Regions from separate parts of the Streptomyces sp. NPDC051569 genome, predicted to be linked through region 2. Evidence: predicted binding sites of a transcription regulator. Region 2 holds the regulator's gene; the other holds the start of a gene.
The links. Region 2 encodes HrcA, which represses chaperone genes, less so after heat shock. Its sites were predicted from a motif close to TTNGCACTCNGNNNNNCNGAGTGCNAA; they were not measured.

Region 1: the regulator HrcA is predicted to act here: its motif matches at 3,158-3,184, upstream of groL (chaperonin GroEL).

What each region holds. Positions count from the first base shown of each region.
Region 1 is NZ_JBITDJ010000008.1:187,534-194,997, forward strand. It holds gene ACIBAE_RS15570 (glucosyl-3-phosphoglycerate synthase) at 1-322, opposite strand, end outside; SAM riboswitch class I at 478-605, shown strand; gene thrC (threonine synthase) at 623-1,915, shown strand; gene ACIBAE_RS15580 (MoaD/ThiS family protein) at 2,013-2,291, shown strand; gene ACIBAE_RS15585 (cold-shock protein) at 2,644-2,847, shown strand; gene groL (chaperonin GroEL) at 3,312-4,937, shown strand; gene ACIBAE_RS15595 (Uma2 family endonuclease) at 5,026-5,607, opposite strand; gene ACIBAE_RS15600 (hypothetical protein) at 5,667-6,572, opposite strand; gene ACIBAE_RS15605 (amino acid adenylation domain-containing protein) at 6,892-7,464, opposite strand, start outside.
Region 2 is NZ_JBITDJ010000011.1:135,512-142,975, forward strand. It holds gene ACIBAE_RS18095 (nitronate monooxygenase) at 1-513, opposite strand, end outside; gene dnaJ (molecular chaperone DnaJ) at 723-1,859, opposite strand; gene hrcA (heat-inducible transcriptional repressor HrcA) at 1,860-2,876, opposite strand; gene ACIBAE_RS18110 (MBL fold metallo-hydrolase) at 3,073-3,798, shown strand; gene ACIBAE_RS18115 (DUF3097 domain-containing protein) at 3,832-4,656, shown strand; gene hemW (radical SAM family heme chaperone HemW) at 4,777-6,009, opposite strand; gene ACIBAE_RS18125 (SpoIIE family protein phosphatase) at 6,072-7,464, opposite strand, start outside.

The DNA of each region.
Region 1 (7,464 bases), on a different contig from region 2:
CCTTGCCGGGCAGCGCGGGCAGTCGCGGCAGGATCGTGTCCCGGTGCACCACGCGCGCGCCCGCCGCCGCGGCGACCCGCGCCGTACGGTCGGTCGAACCGGAATCGATCACCACCAGCTCATCGACGAGCGGCGCCTTCTCCATCAGCTCACGCCGGATCACCGAGACGATCTCGCCGACCGTCTCCTCCTCGTCCAGCGCCGGCAGCACCACGCTCACCGTGCTGCTTCGCATCGCCTTCGCCGCCAGGATCCGGTCGAGCGGGCGGTCGGCCACGGACCAGGAACGCCTGGTCAGCCAGCGTTCCACCTCTTCCAGCACGGTCGGCACTCCCTGCACGTGATCCATCTCGCGGTGCGGACGACCATCTCAACCGCCCGCTACTTCCGTTACAGTCTTGAACAACACGAATGGCTGCCGCATGCCGGGGGCCGTTACGTGGAAAAACGCACCGGACCCCAGGTCCGGCGCCATACCGCTCATCCAGAGGGGCAGAGGGAACGGCCCGTTGAAGCCCCGGCAACCATCCCGCCGACCGCGAGGTCACGGTGGGGAAGGTGCCAATTCCGTCTCGCGGCGAAGTGCGTCGCGAGGAAGATGAGGAGAAAGGGCCTCGCCTCCATGGCTGTGCAGACCGTCCACCACGAATCCGCCTCCGGCGCCGTCGATCTCGGACCCGCCGCCGCCCTCTCGTGCCGCGAATGCGGAGAGCGCTTCGGCCTCGGTCCCCTTTTCGCCTGCGCCTCCTGTTTCGGGCCGCTCGAAGTCGCGTACAACCTGCCGAGCGGGGGCCCCGAAGAGCTGAAGAAGCGCATCGCGGAGGGCCCCGACAACATCTGGCGCTACGCCCCGCTGCTGCCCGTCCCCGCCGACGTGGCCACGAAGCCGAACATCAACCCCGGCTTCACCAAGCTCGTCAAGGCCGACAACCTCGCCCGCGAACTCGGCATCACCGGCTCGCTCCACGTCAAGGACGACTCCGGCAACCCGACGCACTCCTTCAAGGACCGCGTCGTCGCCATCGCCGTCGAGGCCGCCCGCGCCTTCGGCTTCACCACTCTCTCCTGCTCCTCCACCGGCAACCTCGCCGGCGCCGTCGGCGCCGCCGCCGCCCGCGCCGGCTTCCGCTCCTGCGTGTTCATCCCGCACGACCTGGAGCAGGGCAAGGTCGTCATGGCCGCCGTGTACGGCGGTGAACTCGTCGGCATCGAGGGCAACTACGACGACGTCAACCGCTTCTGCTCGGAGCTCATCGGCGACCCGCTGGGCGAGGGCTGGGGCTTCGTCAACGTCAACCTCCGCCCGTACTACGGCGAGGGCTCCAAGACGCTCGCGTACGAGATCTGCGAGCAGCTCGGCTGGCGGCTGCCCGACCAGCTCGTCATCCCGATCGCCTCCGGATCGCAGCTCACGAAGATCGACAAGGGCCTGCAGGAACTGATCAAGCTCGGCCTGGTCGAGGACAAGCCGTACAAGATCTTCGGCGCCCAGGCCGAGGGCTGCTCCCCGGTGTCCACCGCCTTCAAGGCCGGGCACGACGTCGTACGGCCGCAGAAGCCCGACACCATCGCCAAGTCCCTGGCGATCGGAAACCCGGCCGACGGCCCGTACGTCCTGGACATCGCCCGCCGCACCGGCGGCGCTGTCGAGGACGTGAACGACGAGCAGATCGTCGACGCGATCAAGCTGCTGGCGCGCACCGAGGGGATCTTCGCGGAGACGGCGGGCGGCGTGACCGTCGGTGTCACGAAGAAGCTCATCGAGGCCGGACTCCTGGACCCGACGCTCACCACCGTGGTGCTCAACACGGGCGACGGTCTGAAGACGCTGGACGCCGTGGCGCCGACGACCGGGCCGACTGCCACGATCCCCGCGAGTCTCGACGCCTTCCGCGCCGCCGGCCTGGCCGGCTGACCACGCCGTCCCCGTCCGGCCCGCTCCGGGCCCGCGCCCTGCCGGGCGGCGGGCCCGCCGAGCACCACCGCCCACCACTGAAGGAAGGCACCCCACCATGAGCGTCAAGGTCCGCATCCCCACCATTCTCCGTACGTACACCGGTGGCCAGGCCGAGGTCCCGGCGGAGGGAGCGAACCTCTCCGAGGTCATCCAGTCCCTGGAGGCCGACCACCCGGGCATCGCGGCCCGTGTCCTGGACGACCAGGGCAAGCTGCGGCGCTTCGTGAACGTCTACGTGAACGACGACGACGTCCGCTTCGAGCAGGGCCTGGAGACCGCCACTCCCGAGGGCGCGGGCATCTCGATCATCCCCGCCGTCGCGGGCGGTTGCTGACACTCCGTAACTCCCACGGCCCTCTCCGCAAGCGAAGCGGAGGGGGCCGTTCTTTATGGTTGAGCGCGATAGAGTAAGGGAACGCCCCTCCGCTCCACGCGCCCAACGCCCGTGAGAACGCGACAAGATGGGGCCGAACTCCCGGTGCCGTTTGCGCTTTAGGTGCGCTTTGCCCGGCCCGACTTGCCCTGGAACGCAGTGAATTCATCGCTATGCGTGTTCAGCCATGCCCAGAATTCTCGTCCGATTGACCTGTTGCAGAGGGCAGTTGGGCAGATACATTCAGCCGCGGTCGACGCGTTCCGGCGCGAAGTATGGCCCCGCGCAAGGGCCAGTAATAGGGGAGTTAGGCATGGCTCAGGGCACCGTCAAGTGGTTCAACGCGGAGAAGGGCTACGGCTTCATCGCGGTCGACGGTGGTGCGGATGTTTTCGTCCACTACAGCGCGATCCAGATGGACGGTTACCGCACCCTTGAAGAAGGTCAGCGAGTGGAGTTCGAGATCTCGCAGGGCCAGAAGGGTCCGCAGGCGGACATGGTCAAGCTCGCCGTCTGATCCCGGCGCGATCGGCCACCGACGCACTCACGCCGAGGGGCCCGTATCCCAGAGATGGGATACGGGCCCCTCGTGCGTGCCCGGCGTGCGCGTGCCCCGCTGCCCGTGCCCGTGCGCGTGCCCCGCTGCCCGTGCCCGCGCGCCCGCGCGCCCGCGCGCCCGCGCGCCCGCGCGCCTGTGTCCTCGCTGCTCGCGGGTGCCCGGACCGGGTGCGGTGGGTGCCGTCCGGGCGGTCTCCGCGAGGGGCGGTCGCTCGCCGGAGACGCCGGAGGAGCTTGCACTCTCGGGGGTCGAGTGCTAATCATTGGCGTTAGCACTCTGCAAGTGAGAGTGACAACTTATGGACCGGGTCGGTGAGGCCCGAAGAGCCGGCGGGGCAAGGAACCGCATGGCTCTCAGGCCGTCCGTCGCGGGCGCCGACACGGTCCGGAGCAATCCACCCCAGTCCGGGAGGACCACTTCACATGGCTAAGATCATCGCGTTCGACGAGGAGGCACGGCGCGGTCTCGAGCGCGGGATGAACCAGCTCGCCGACGCCGTCAAGGTCACCCTTGGTCCCAAGGGCCGCAACGTCGTCCTCGAGAAGAAGTGGGGCGCCCCCACGATCACCAACGATGGTGTTTCCATCGCCAAGGAGATCGAGCTCGAGGACCCGTACGAGAAGATCGGCGCCGAGCTGGTCAAGGAAGTCGCCAAGAAGACGGACGACGTCGCCGGCGACGGTACGACCACCGCGACCGTGCTCGCCCAGGCGCTCGTCCGTGAGGGCCTGCGCAACGTGGCCGCCGGCGCCAACCCGATGGCCCTCAAGCGCGGCATCGAGAAGGCCGTCGAGGCCGTCTCCGGCGCCCTGCTGGAGCAGGCCAAGGACGTGGAGACCAAGGAGCAGATCGCTTCGACCGCCTCCATCTCCGCCGCTGACACCCAGATCGGCGAGCTCATCGCCGAGGCCATGGACAAGGTCGGCAAGGAAGGCGTCATCACCGTCGAGGAGTCCCAGACCTTCGGTCTGGAGCTGGAGCTCACCGAGGGTATGCGCTTCGACAAGGGCTACATCTCGGCGTACTTCGCCACCGACATGGAGCGCATGGAGTCGTCCCTCGACGACCCGTACCTCCTGATCGTCAACTCCAAGATCGGCAACGTGAAGGACCTCCTTCCGCTGCTCGAAAAGGTCATGCAGTCCGGCAAGCCGCTGCTGATCATCGCGGAGGACGTCGAGGGCGAGGCGCTGTCGACGCTGGTCGTCAACAAGATCCGTGGCACCTTCAAGTCCGTCGCCGTCAAGGCCCCGGGCTTCGGTGACCGCCGCAAGGCCATGCTCAACGACATCGCCATCCTCACCGGTGGAACGGTCATCTCCGAGGAGGTCGGTCTCAAGCTTGAGAACGCCGGCCTGGACCTGCTGGGCCGTGCCCGCAAGGTCGTCATCACCAAGGACGAGACCACCATCGTCGACGGTGCCGGTGACAGCGAGCAGGTCGCCGGTCGCGTCAAGCAGATCCGCGCCGAGATCGAGAACAGCGACTCGGACTACGACCGCGAGAAGCTCCAGGAGCGCCTCGCGAAGCTGGCCGGCGGCGTGGCCGTCATCAAGGCCGGCGCCGCGACCGAGGTCGAGCTCAAGGAGCGCAAGCACCGCATCGAGGACGCGGTGCGCAACGCCAAGGCCGCCGTCGAGGAGGGCATCGTCGCCGGTGGTGGCGTGGCTCTGCTCCAGGCTTCCTCGGTCTTCGAGAAGCTGGAGCTCTCGGGCGACGAGGCCACCGGTGCCGCGATCGTCAAGCTCGCGCTGGAGGCCCCGCTCAAGCAGATCGCCGTGAACGGTGGTCTTGAGGGTGGCGTCGTCGTCGAGAAGGTCCGCAACCTGACGGTCGGCCACGGCCTCAACGCCGCGACCGGCGAGTACGTCGACATGATCGCCGAGGGCATCATCGACCCCGCGAAGGTCACCCGCTCTGCCCTGCAGAACGCGGCCTCCATCGCGGCGCTGTTCCTCACGACCGAGGCCGTCATCGCCGACAAGCCCGAGAAGGCCGGCGCCGCCGGTGCTCCGGGTGGCATGCCGGGCGGTGACATGGACTTCTGATCGACCCCAGGCTCCGGCCGCCGGTTGATCAACCGTCCTGACCGAGGGCGGCACCTCCTCTCACGAGGGGGTGCCGCCCTCGGGCGTTTCAGCGCGCGTAGTCCTGGAGTTTTTCGGTGTCCAGGGTGATGGCAACGGGACTCGGGAGCTTGACCGTGGCGCCGTACGCGTGGGAGACGCGATTCCGGTAACGGCCCTTTTCCGGATCGGTGTACACCACGACCTGCTCGGCGTCCCGGTCGATCAGGAGGTAGACGGGGATGCCCGCAGCGGCATAGCCGTCCCGCTTCTCCACACGATCGTGGCGATCGGTGTCCCGGTCGTGCGACGTGACCTCGACGGTCATGAGGACCCCGTCGGCCGGAGCCCATTCGCTGTGCCCGGCGAAGTTGCCGACTTGCGTCAATGTGCCGTCCGGGCGGGCACGGCCGTTGCGATATGTCTCCACCATCAGCCCCTGCTCCGGATAGAGGCCCAGTTCCGGGCGCTGCTGGAGACACTGCCGCAGCAGCCACATGATGATCTCACCGTGGTCGCCGTCCGGCACGGGCTTGACCTCTAGCTTTCCGTTGATGAATTCGAGCGTGACCGTCTCGGGCGTATGACGAGCGATCGCCTCGAAGTCCTCGACGGACATCTGGCCGATGTGGGCGCTGGAGCTGGGGGTCATGGTGTCGCCTCCTCGCCTCCATGGTGCCCCGGGCTGGTGTCGGCGGATCAACTGAACCGTCACACGGGGGTCCTTTCCGGGGGGCGGGACGCCGCCGCGCGGGCCTCGGCGGCCAGTGCCCGGACCCGGTCCGGGGGCACCGGGGACGGGCCGCGTACGGGTGCGGGCTCGCCCCGGCACGGGCCGCACTCGCCGTCGAGCAGGGTCTCGGGGCGGCCCGGGGCGCAGCACGTGGCGCACTCCAGGATCCGCAGCGCGGGCCGGGGGGCGATGACCGGTTCCGGTGGGAGCTTCTCCTCCAGGCGCTTACGGGTGAAGGCCGCCGGGTGGTGGATGACGGAGGGCAGTCCGTTGGTGAGGGCGCGCAGCACCTGCCGTTCGGTGGCGCCCCGCTCGAACCAGGTGGCGGTGAGCGGTTCCAGCGCCGTGCAGTCGGCGGCGGACAGCGACAGCGCGGGGGCGGTCCGGCCGAGCGCGGCGAGCAGGATGTAGGCGCGGGAGCGGGTTTGCCTACGGGCGGACGCCCCGTCGTCGGGCGGTACGTCACCGGAGATGAACGCGGACCACCAGGCGTTCGTGCGTGCGGTCCGGGAGAACCACGTACGCGTCACCCAGCGCGCCCCGTCCTCCGTGAAGAGGTGTTCGCGGCCCCGCCGCAGATGGCCGGTGGCCTGGAGTGTCCGCAGCGCGGTGCGCAGTGCGCACTGGCCGTACGGAAGGGCCTTGGCGAGGGTCTTCACGGACATGTCCGAGCCGTCCCGCAGCCGGTCGATGAAGGCGGCGACGGCCGCCTCGCGGCGCGGCAGGTGGGCGAAGTCGGCGGAGCCCCTGGGCGGTTGATCCGGGGTCGAACGCTTGCCGTAGCCGGGGTTGGCCATCGGGTGAGAAGCCTGCGGAGATGCCGCGAGGTCGGGCGGAGCCGGGCGCGACGGGTCGGGGGCAGCACTAAACTGGGTGTCAGCCATCAGATCGCTTTCTCAAGTGGTCGATCTTGTTGGTCAGGCCCCCGCAGGTGTTGTCGCACCGAGCGGGGGCTGTTTGCTCTCTGGGCACGCTAGAGCGCCGACACCCTCCGTGGCAAGCCGGTCACCAGGCGTCAACTCGCCAGTCAGTCAGGGTGGGTGGGTGGGTGGGTACTGATCCTTCCTGCCACTCCTTGTGAAGAGGGCTCGGAGCACGCGGCTTGAGCTCCGGGCGGCGCCCCGGACACCAGGCGGCCCCGGCTGCCCGTGGTGACCTGTCGGTCGGGTGGGCGGCCGGGGCCGGTGGGTGTGTGACGGGCGGTCAGCCGACCGGTACCGCGCGCCGTGCCGGGGTGTTGGTGAGCGGCCCGGAAGAGGCGTCGGCGGAGGGTTCCGGTGATCCCAGGAGGCCCGTGAGCGCGGCGCCCTCGGTGTCGGCGGCCCGCGCGAACAGGATGTCCACGTGGTCGTTCCGGGTGGCCGACCAGGTGGCCGCCGACCACAGACCCAGCCGCGCGGCCAGCGCGTGGAACTCCTCGGTGTCGGGAGCCAGGGAGCCGTCCGGCTCGGGCACGTCCGGGACGAGCCGCCGGTTCGGTACGCCCGTCACACGGACCGGCAGCACACGCCCCGGCACGGTGAGGAGGGCGGCGAGCCCGTCCAGGTCCGTCACCTCCGTCCCCCAGACCAGCGGGGCCGCCGAGGCCAGCGAGACGGTCCGGGCCGGGGACTTCGCCAGGACGACGTCGTACCGGTAGCGGGTCAGCTCGTTGCCGGTCGTCGCCCGCTTCGTCCGCACGTCGACGGCCGCGATCGCGTCGAGTCCGGCCGCGAGGGCGGTGAAGTACGCCGGATCGACGAGCAGTTCGTTCTCCGTCTCGACGGCCCGCGCCGT
Region 2 (7,464 bases):
GACACAGATGGCGTCGGCCCCTGACCACTGCGCGGCCTGGGCCTCTTCCGGGGTCGTCACGGTCACCACGGTGTACGTGCCGGCCCGCGCGAAGGCGTCGAGGGTGGTACGGGTCGGGCAGCCGAAGGTGAACGAGACGACCGGCACCGGGTCGTCGAGCAGGATGGCGAGCTTGGCCTCGTAACCGTCGTCCCGGCCCGCCTGGGGGTCGCCGAGCGGCGTCTCGTACCAGGTCGTCTCACCGGCCAGCTGGTTGCGGTAGACCTCCACGGCCGCGTGGTCGGCGTACTGCGGCTGCGGCATGAAGAGGTTGACGCCGAAGGGCTGACTGGTGAGCCCCCGGAGCTGTTTGACCTCTTCGTACATGCCGTCCGCTGTCTTGTACCCGGCGGCGAGGAAGCCGAGACCACCCGCCTCGGAGACGGCCGAGGCCAGCTGCGGGCAGGACGCGCCGCCCGCCATGGGGGCCTGCACGATCGGATACCGGCAGAGATCGGTCAGTGCGGAGGACATGCGAGCATCGTGCCACGTCGCCCGGACAGCTTCGAATCCGGTCCACCGGGAAAAGCGGCCGGGGGGCCGGGGGCACAAAGCCCCGACCCCCCGGCCGCACACCCGCCTACCGGCCGTTGAACGCGTCCTTCAACCGCGAGAACAATCCCTGGTCCCCCGGCTGACCGCGCCCGCCGGGGGACAACCCCCGAAACCCCGGCCGCACCCGCCTACCGCCCGTTGAACGCGTCCTTCAACCGCGAGAACAATCCCTGCTGCCCCGGCTGGAACTGGCCCGTGGGCCGTTCCTCGCCGCGCAGTTTCGCCAGCTCGCGCAGCAGCCGTTCCTGCTCCGGGTCGAGCTTCGACGGCGTCATCACCTCGACGTGCACGATCAGGTCGCCCCGGCCGCCACCCCGCAGGTGCGTGATGCCGCGTCCGTGCAGCGGGATCGACTGGCCGGACTGCGTGCCCGGACGGACGTCGATCTCCTCCAGGCCGTCCAGCGTCTCCAGCGGGCACTTCGTGCCCAGCGACGCCGCCGTCATCGGAATGGTCACCGTGCAGTGCAGGTCGTCGCCGCGCCGCTGGAACATCGCGTGCGGCAGCTCGTGGATCTCGACATACAGGTCACCGGCGGGGCCGCCGCCGGGGCCGACCTCGCCCTCACCCGCGAGCTGGATCCGGGTGCCGTTGTCGACACCCGCCGGGATCTTGACCGTGAGCGTACGGCGGGAGCGCACGCGCCCGTCGCCCGCGCACTCGGGGCAGGGGGTCGGCACGACCGTGCCGAAGCCCTGGCACTGCGGGCACGGCCGCGACGTCATGACCTGGCCCAGGAAGGACCGGGTGACCTGCGAGACCTCGCCACGGCCGCGGCACATGTCACAGGTCTGCGCCGAGGTACCGGGGGCCGCGCCCTCACCCGAGCAGGTCGTGCAGACGACCGCCGTGTCGACCTGGATGTCCTTGGTCGTGCCGAAGGCCGACTCGTTGAGGTCGATCTCCAGCCGGATCATCGCGTCCTGGCCGCGCCGCGTCCGCGACCTCGGGCCGCGCTGCGACGCCGTACCGAAGAACGCGTCCATGATGTCCGAGAAGTTGCCGAAGCCACCGGCTCCGAAGCCGCCCGCACCGCCGCCGCCGCTCGCCGAGAGCGGGTCGCCGCCGAGGTCGTAGACCTGCTTCTTCTGCGCGTCCGACAACACCTCGTACGCGGCGTTGATCTCCTTGAAGCGCTCTTGCGTCTTGGGATCGGGATTGACATCCGGGTGCAGCTCGCGGGCGAGCCGCCGGAATGCCTTCTTGATCTCGTCCTGTGATGCGTCGCGGCGCACGCCGAGTACGGCGTAGTAGTCCGTGGCCACTTACGACTCCGCCAGGATCTGTCCGACGTAACGTGCCACTGCGCGTACCGCTCCCATCGTTCCGGGGTAGTCCATGCGGGTCGGTCCGACCACGCCGAGTTTGGCGACTGCCTCGTCGCCCGAACCGTAGCCGACCGCGACGACGGACGTGGAGTTGAGGCCCTCGTGGGCGTTCTCGTGCCCGATACGTACGGTCATGCCGGGGTGTTCCGCCTCGCCCAGCAGCTTGAGCAGCACCACGTGCTCCTCCAGCGCCTCCAGCACCGGCCGGATGGTGAGCGGGAAGTCATGTCCGAAGCGGGTCAGATTGGCGGTGCCGCCGATCACGAGCCGCTCCTCGGTCTCCTCGACCAGGGTCTCCAGCAGGGTCGCGAGCACCGTCGTGACGGTCCCCCGGTCCTCCTGCTCGAACGAATCGGGCAGGTCCTGCACCAGCTGCGGGACGTCCGCGAAGCGGCGCCCGACGATCCGGCTGTTGAGCCGGGCCCTCAGGTCCGCGAGCGAGGTCTCGCCGAACGGCGCCGCGCAGTCGATCATGCGCTGTTCGACGCGTCCGGTGTCGGTGATCAGGACGAGCATCAGCCGGGCCGGGGCGAGCGACAGCAGTTCCACATGCCGCACCGTCGAGCGGGTCAGCGAGGGGTACTGCACGACGGCGACCTGCCGGGTCAGCTGCGCCAGCAGCCGTACCGTACGGCCCACGACGTCGTCGAGGTCGACGGCCACGTCCAGGAAGCTCTGGATGGCGCGGCGCTCCGGCGAGGACAGGGGCTTGACCCCGGCCAGCCGGTCGACGAAGAGCCGGTAGCCCTTGTCCGTCGGGATGCGCCCGGCGCTGGTGTGCGGCTGGGCGATGAAGCCCTCGTCCTCCAGCACCGCCATGTCGTTGCGGACGGTGGCCGGCGAGACACCGAGATTGTGCCGCTCGGTCAGTGCCTTGGAGCCGACGGGCTCCTCGGTGCCGACATAGTCCTGGACGATGGCGCGCAGGACTTCGAGTCTGCGTTCGCTGAGCATCGCGCACACCTCCAGCTGTCGTCCGTCGTATCCGGCCTGGCACTCGCTCCACGGGAGTGCCAGCATCCCCCGGGCCAGTGTACGGCTGTGGGGTACGCCTCTAGCAAGGGCGGCCGACCGCAGCAAGGGTGGCCGACCACGCTACCGCGCTCACACCTACCCCGATTCCGCTGATCGTTGCCGATAGCGTCCTCGCATGAACGTCCGTTGGGAAGAGCACGGGTGGGAGCGGCTGGCCCCCGGGGTGGGGCGGCGGCGGCTGCCCGGCTGGGACGCCACGGCCGGTCTGGTGGCCGGCGCCGACGCGGCCCTGCTGTACGACACGGGGTCGACGGTCCGTGAGGGCGCCGAACTCCGTGTGCAGGCGCGGTCGCTGCTCGGCGGCCGGCGAGTGACGCATATCGCACTGAGCCACCCGCATTTCGACCATGTCCTGGGGACCTCGGCGTTCGCGGGAGTGGAGGTGTACGGCGCGGTGGGCGCGGCGGAACTGCTGGCAGGGGGCGGGGCTGCGCTGTACGAGGACGCCGTACGCGAGGGGGCCGGGGCGGCGGAGGCCGCCGAGGCGGTGGATCTGCTGGTGCCGCCCCGGCACGCGGTCTCCGGGCAGCTGACGCTGGACCTGGGCGGCGGACGGCGGGTCCTGCTGGCGAACGCCGGCCCCGGGCACACCGGCCACGATCTCGCGGTGCTGGTACCCGGCTCCCCTGACGTGGTCTTCTGCGGCGACCTGGTGGAGGAGTCGGGCGAGCCGCAGGCCGGTCCGGACGCGATCCCCGGGCGCTGGCCGGCGGCCCTGGACCGGCTGCTGTCGCTCGGTGGCCCGGACGCGGTGTACGTCCCGGGGCACGGGGCGGTGGTCGACGCGGCGTTCGTCCGGGCGCAGCGCGACGCGTTGGCGTCACGTTTCGGCGTGTCGTAGTCGTACGGCGTCCATCGGCTTATCGTCTTGCGAATGCGCAGCTACAGCCCTGATCTGACGCCGCCGTGGAAACGGTCCACGCCCGCGCCCGAGGTACCGGCCGAGCCCGACCTGGTGGTCGAGGAGGTGTCGACGGGCTTCTGCGGGGCGGTGATCCGCTGCGAGAAGACCGCCGAGGGGCCGACGGTCACTCTGGAGGACCGCTTCGGCAAGCACCGGGTTTTCCCGCTGGTACCGGGCGGGTTCCTGCTGGAGGGGCGCGTGGTGACCCTGGTCCGCCCGTCGGGCCGCCCGGCCCACGCCGGTCCCGCCCGTACGGCCTCGGGGTCGATCGCCGTGCCCGGCGCGCGCGCCCGGGTGGCCAGGGCGGGCCGTATCTATGTCGAGGGACGGCACGACGCGGAACTGGTCGAGCGGGTGTGGGGCGACGATCTGCGCGTCGAGGGCGTGGTCGTGGAGTACCTGGAGGGCATCGACGACCTTCCGGCGGTCGTCGCGGAGTTCGGCCCGGCACCGGACGCCCGGCTGGGCGTGCTCGTCGACCATCTGGTGCCGGGCTCGAAGGAGTCCCGCATCGCGGCCGAGGTGACCGGCGCGGACGTGCTGGTGGTGGGCCACCCGTACATCGACGTGTGGGCGGCCGTGAAGCCGTCGTCGGTGGGCATCCCGGCGTGGCCGGCGGTGCCGAGGGGCGAGGACTGGAAGACGGGCGTGTGCCGGGCGCTGGGCTGGCCGGAGAACACGGGCGCGGCGTGGCAGCACATCCTGTCGCGGGTGCGCACCTACCGAGACCTGGAGCCGACGCTGCTGGGTGCGGTGGAACACCTGATCGACCACGTCACGGAGCCCCCCGCGTAGGAGGCACCGGACGCGCCCCTCCCCCCGCGCGCAGAGCCGGCGGGCCCGGTCCACCCAGTCCCTGACCACCCGGTCCCGGACCACCCGGTCTCACTCCACCAGGTCTCAGTCCACCAGGTCTCAGTCCACCAGGTCCCGGACCACCGCGTCCGCCAGGAGGCGGCCCCGGAGCGTCAGGACCGCGCGGCCCGCCGCGAAGGGCGCCGGGTCGAGGAGGCCGTCCGTGACGGCCTGCTTCGCGGCCGCCAGTCCGGCCGGGGCCAGCAGGGACAGGTCACAGCCGTCCGAGAGACGCAACTCCAGGAGGATGCGTTCGACCCGGCGGTCCTCCGGGGTGAGGATCTCCCGGCCCGCGCCCGGGGAGCGGCCCTCCGCCAGTGCCGCCGCGTACGCGCCGGGGTGCTTGACGTTCCACCAGCGGACGCCGCCGACGTGGCTGTGGGCGCCGGGGCCCGCGCCCCACCAGTCGGCGCCGCGCCAGTACAGCTCGTTGTGGAGGCAGCGGGCCGCCTCCGAGGTCGCCCAGTTGGACACCTCGTACCAGGAGTAGCCGGCCTCCGCGAGCGCCGAGTCCGCGATCAGATACCGGTCCGCGTGCTCGTCGTCGTCCGTCATCGGGACCTCGCCGCGCCGGATGCGGCGCGCGAGCTGGGTGCCTTCCTCCACGATCAGCGCGTACGCCGAGATGTGGTCGGGCCCCGCCCCGACCGCCGCCGCGAGCGACGCGCGCCAGTCGTCGTCGCTCTCCCCCGGTGTGCCGTAGATCAGGTCGAGGTTCACGTGCTCGAAGCCCGCCGCGCGGGCCTCCGCGACACACGCCTCGGGCCGGCCCGGGGTGTGCGTACGGTCCAGGACCTTCAGCACGTGCTGCTTCGCGCTCTGCATCCCGAAGGAGATCCGGTTGAAGCCGCCTTCGCGCAGGGCCGCGAGATAGGCCGGATCGACCGATTCCGGATTCGCCTCGGTGGTGATCTCCGCGTCGTCCGCCAGGCCGAACTCGTCGCGGACGGCCCCGAGCATCCGGACGAGATCCCCGGCGGCCAGCAGTGTCGGGGTGCCGCCCCCGACGAATACCGTACGGACCGGCCTCGGGTCGTCGCCCAGCACCTTCCTGGCCAGCCTGACCTCGTCGATCAGGGTCTCGGCGTAGTTGTCGCGGGAGGCCAGGACGCCTCCGGAGCCGCGCAGCTCGGTCGCCGTGTACGTGTTGAAGTCGCAGTAGCCGCAGCGGGTCGCGCAGTACGGAACGTGCAGGTAGAAGCCGAGCGGCCGGTCCGCCGCGCCCTCCAGGGCGTGCCGGGGCAGGGCCCCGGTCTCGGGCATGGGGTCACCGTCGGGCAGTGCGGAAGGCATGACCCCATTGTCCCGTACGCGGCGGGTTACCCGGCCCGGAGACCGCCGGGCCGGGGAACGGCTCACTCGGCCTGGAACACCAGCAGCGCCAGATCGTCCTCCGGCGGTGTCTCCGCGAAGTCGTGCACGGCCCGCCGTATGCGCTCCGCGACGCCCTGCGCCGTCAGGCCCGCGCACCCCGCCAGGGCCCGCGCGAGGCCGTCGCCGTCGTCCAGCATGAGCGGACCGGAACGGCGCTCGGTGACGCCGTCGGTGACGCAGAGCAGCGTGTCCCCGGGCTCCAGCTGGAAGGTGGTGCTCTCGTACGTGACGTTGTCGACGACCCCGAGGAGCAGCTGCGGCTCCGCCGCGGCCCGTACCGATCCGTCGGGCCGCAGGACCAGGGGCAGCGGGTGGCCGGCGCTCGCGAGGGTGCACCGCACGCCCGCGCCGGGCAGCGGCTTCAGCTCTCCGTACAGCAGAGAGAGGAAGCGGGCCTGGCTGCCCTCGGGCTGTCCCTGGGCGGGGTCGGGCATTCCGGGTCCGGCGGCTGCCGCCGCGACGACCAGGGACGCTGTCTCCGCCACCTCCATCGCGTCGTCGAGGAGCAGCCTGTTGAGCCGGTTGAGGACCGCGCCGACCCGGTAGCCCTCCCGGGCGAGCAGCCGCAGCCAGGGGCGGGCCAGCCCGGTGACGACCGCGGCCTCCGGGCCGCTGCCCTGCACATCGCCGAGCATGAAACACCAGCGGTCACCGGGCGGGCAGGGGAAGACGTCGTAGAAGTCGCCGCCCGCGACGCCCTCGTCGCTCGGCTCGTACACCAGGGAGCTGGCGACGCCCGGTATCCGGGCGACCTGGCTGGGCAGCAGCCCGCGCTGCAGGACCCGGCTGATGGTGGCCTGGCGGGTGTAGCGGCGGGCGGCGCCGATGGCGAGGGCGACGCGGCGCGCGAAGTCCTCGACGAGGGCGGTCACTTCGTCGGGGGCCCGCGTCTCCCCCGGCCGGCCGAGCAGCAGGGTGCCGAGCGCGCGCCCGTTGGCGACCAGCCGGCAGGCGAGGGCCACGCCGGGGCCCGTACCGGGCTCGTCCCCACCGTCCCCACCGTCCCCACCGTCGCCGTCTGCGGTGTCTGCGGTGTCTGCGGTGTCTGCGGTGTGCCCGCCGGGATCGCCCGGCCAGGGCGCCGGCACCGCGGCGCCCTTCGGCGGCTCGGACAGCTGGGGCGGTTCCTTCTCCAGGACCGTTCGCAGTCTCTCGATCCGGGACTCGTCGGTGTGCCAGACCCGGGCGAGCCGGGGTCCGGCGCCGCCATGGCCGTTCTCGGGGTCCAGCCAGATCGCGCACCACTCGGCGAGCCTCGGTACGAGCAGCTGGCCGGCGAGCGCGGCGACCAGGTCCTCGTCGAGCTGTCCCGCGAGCAGTTCGGACGCCTCGGCGAGGAAGGAGAGCGCGCCGCGCCCGGCCCACTCCGGGTCG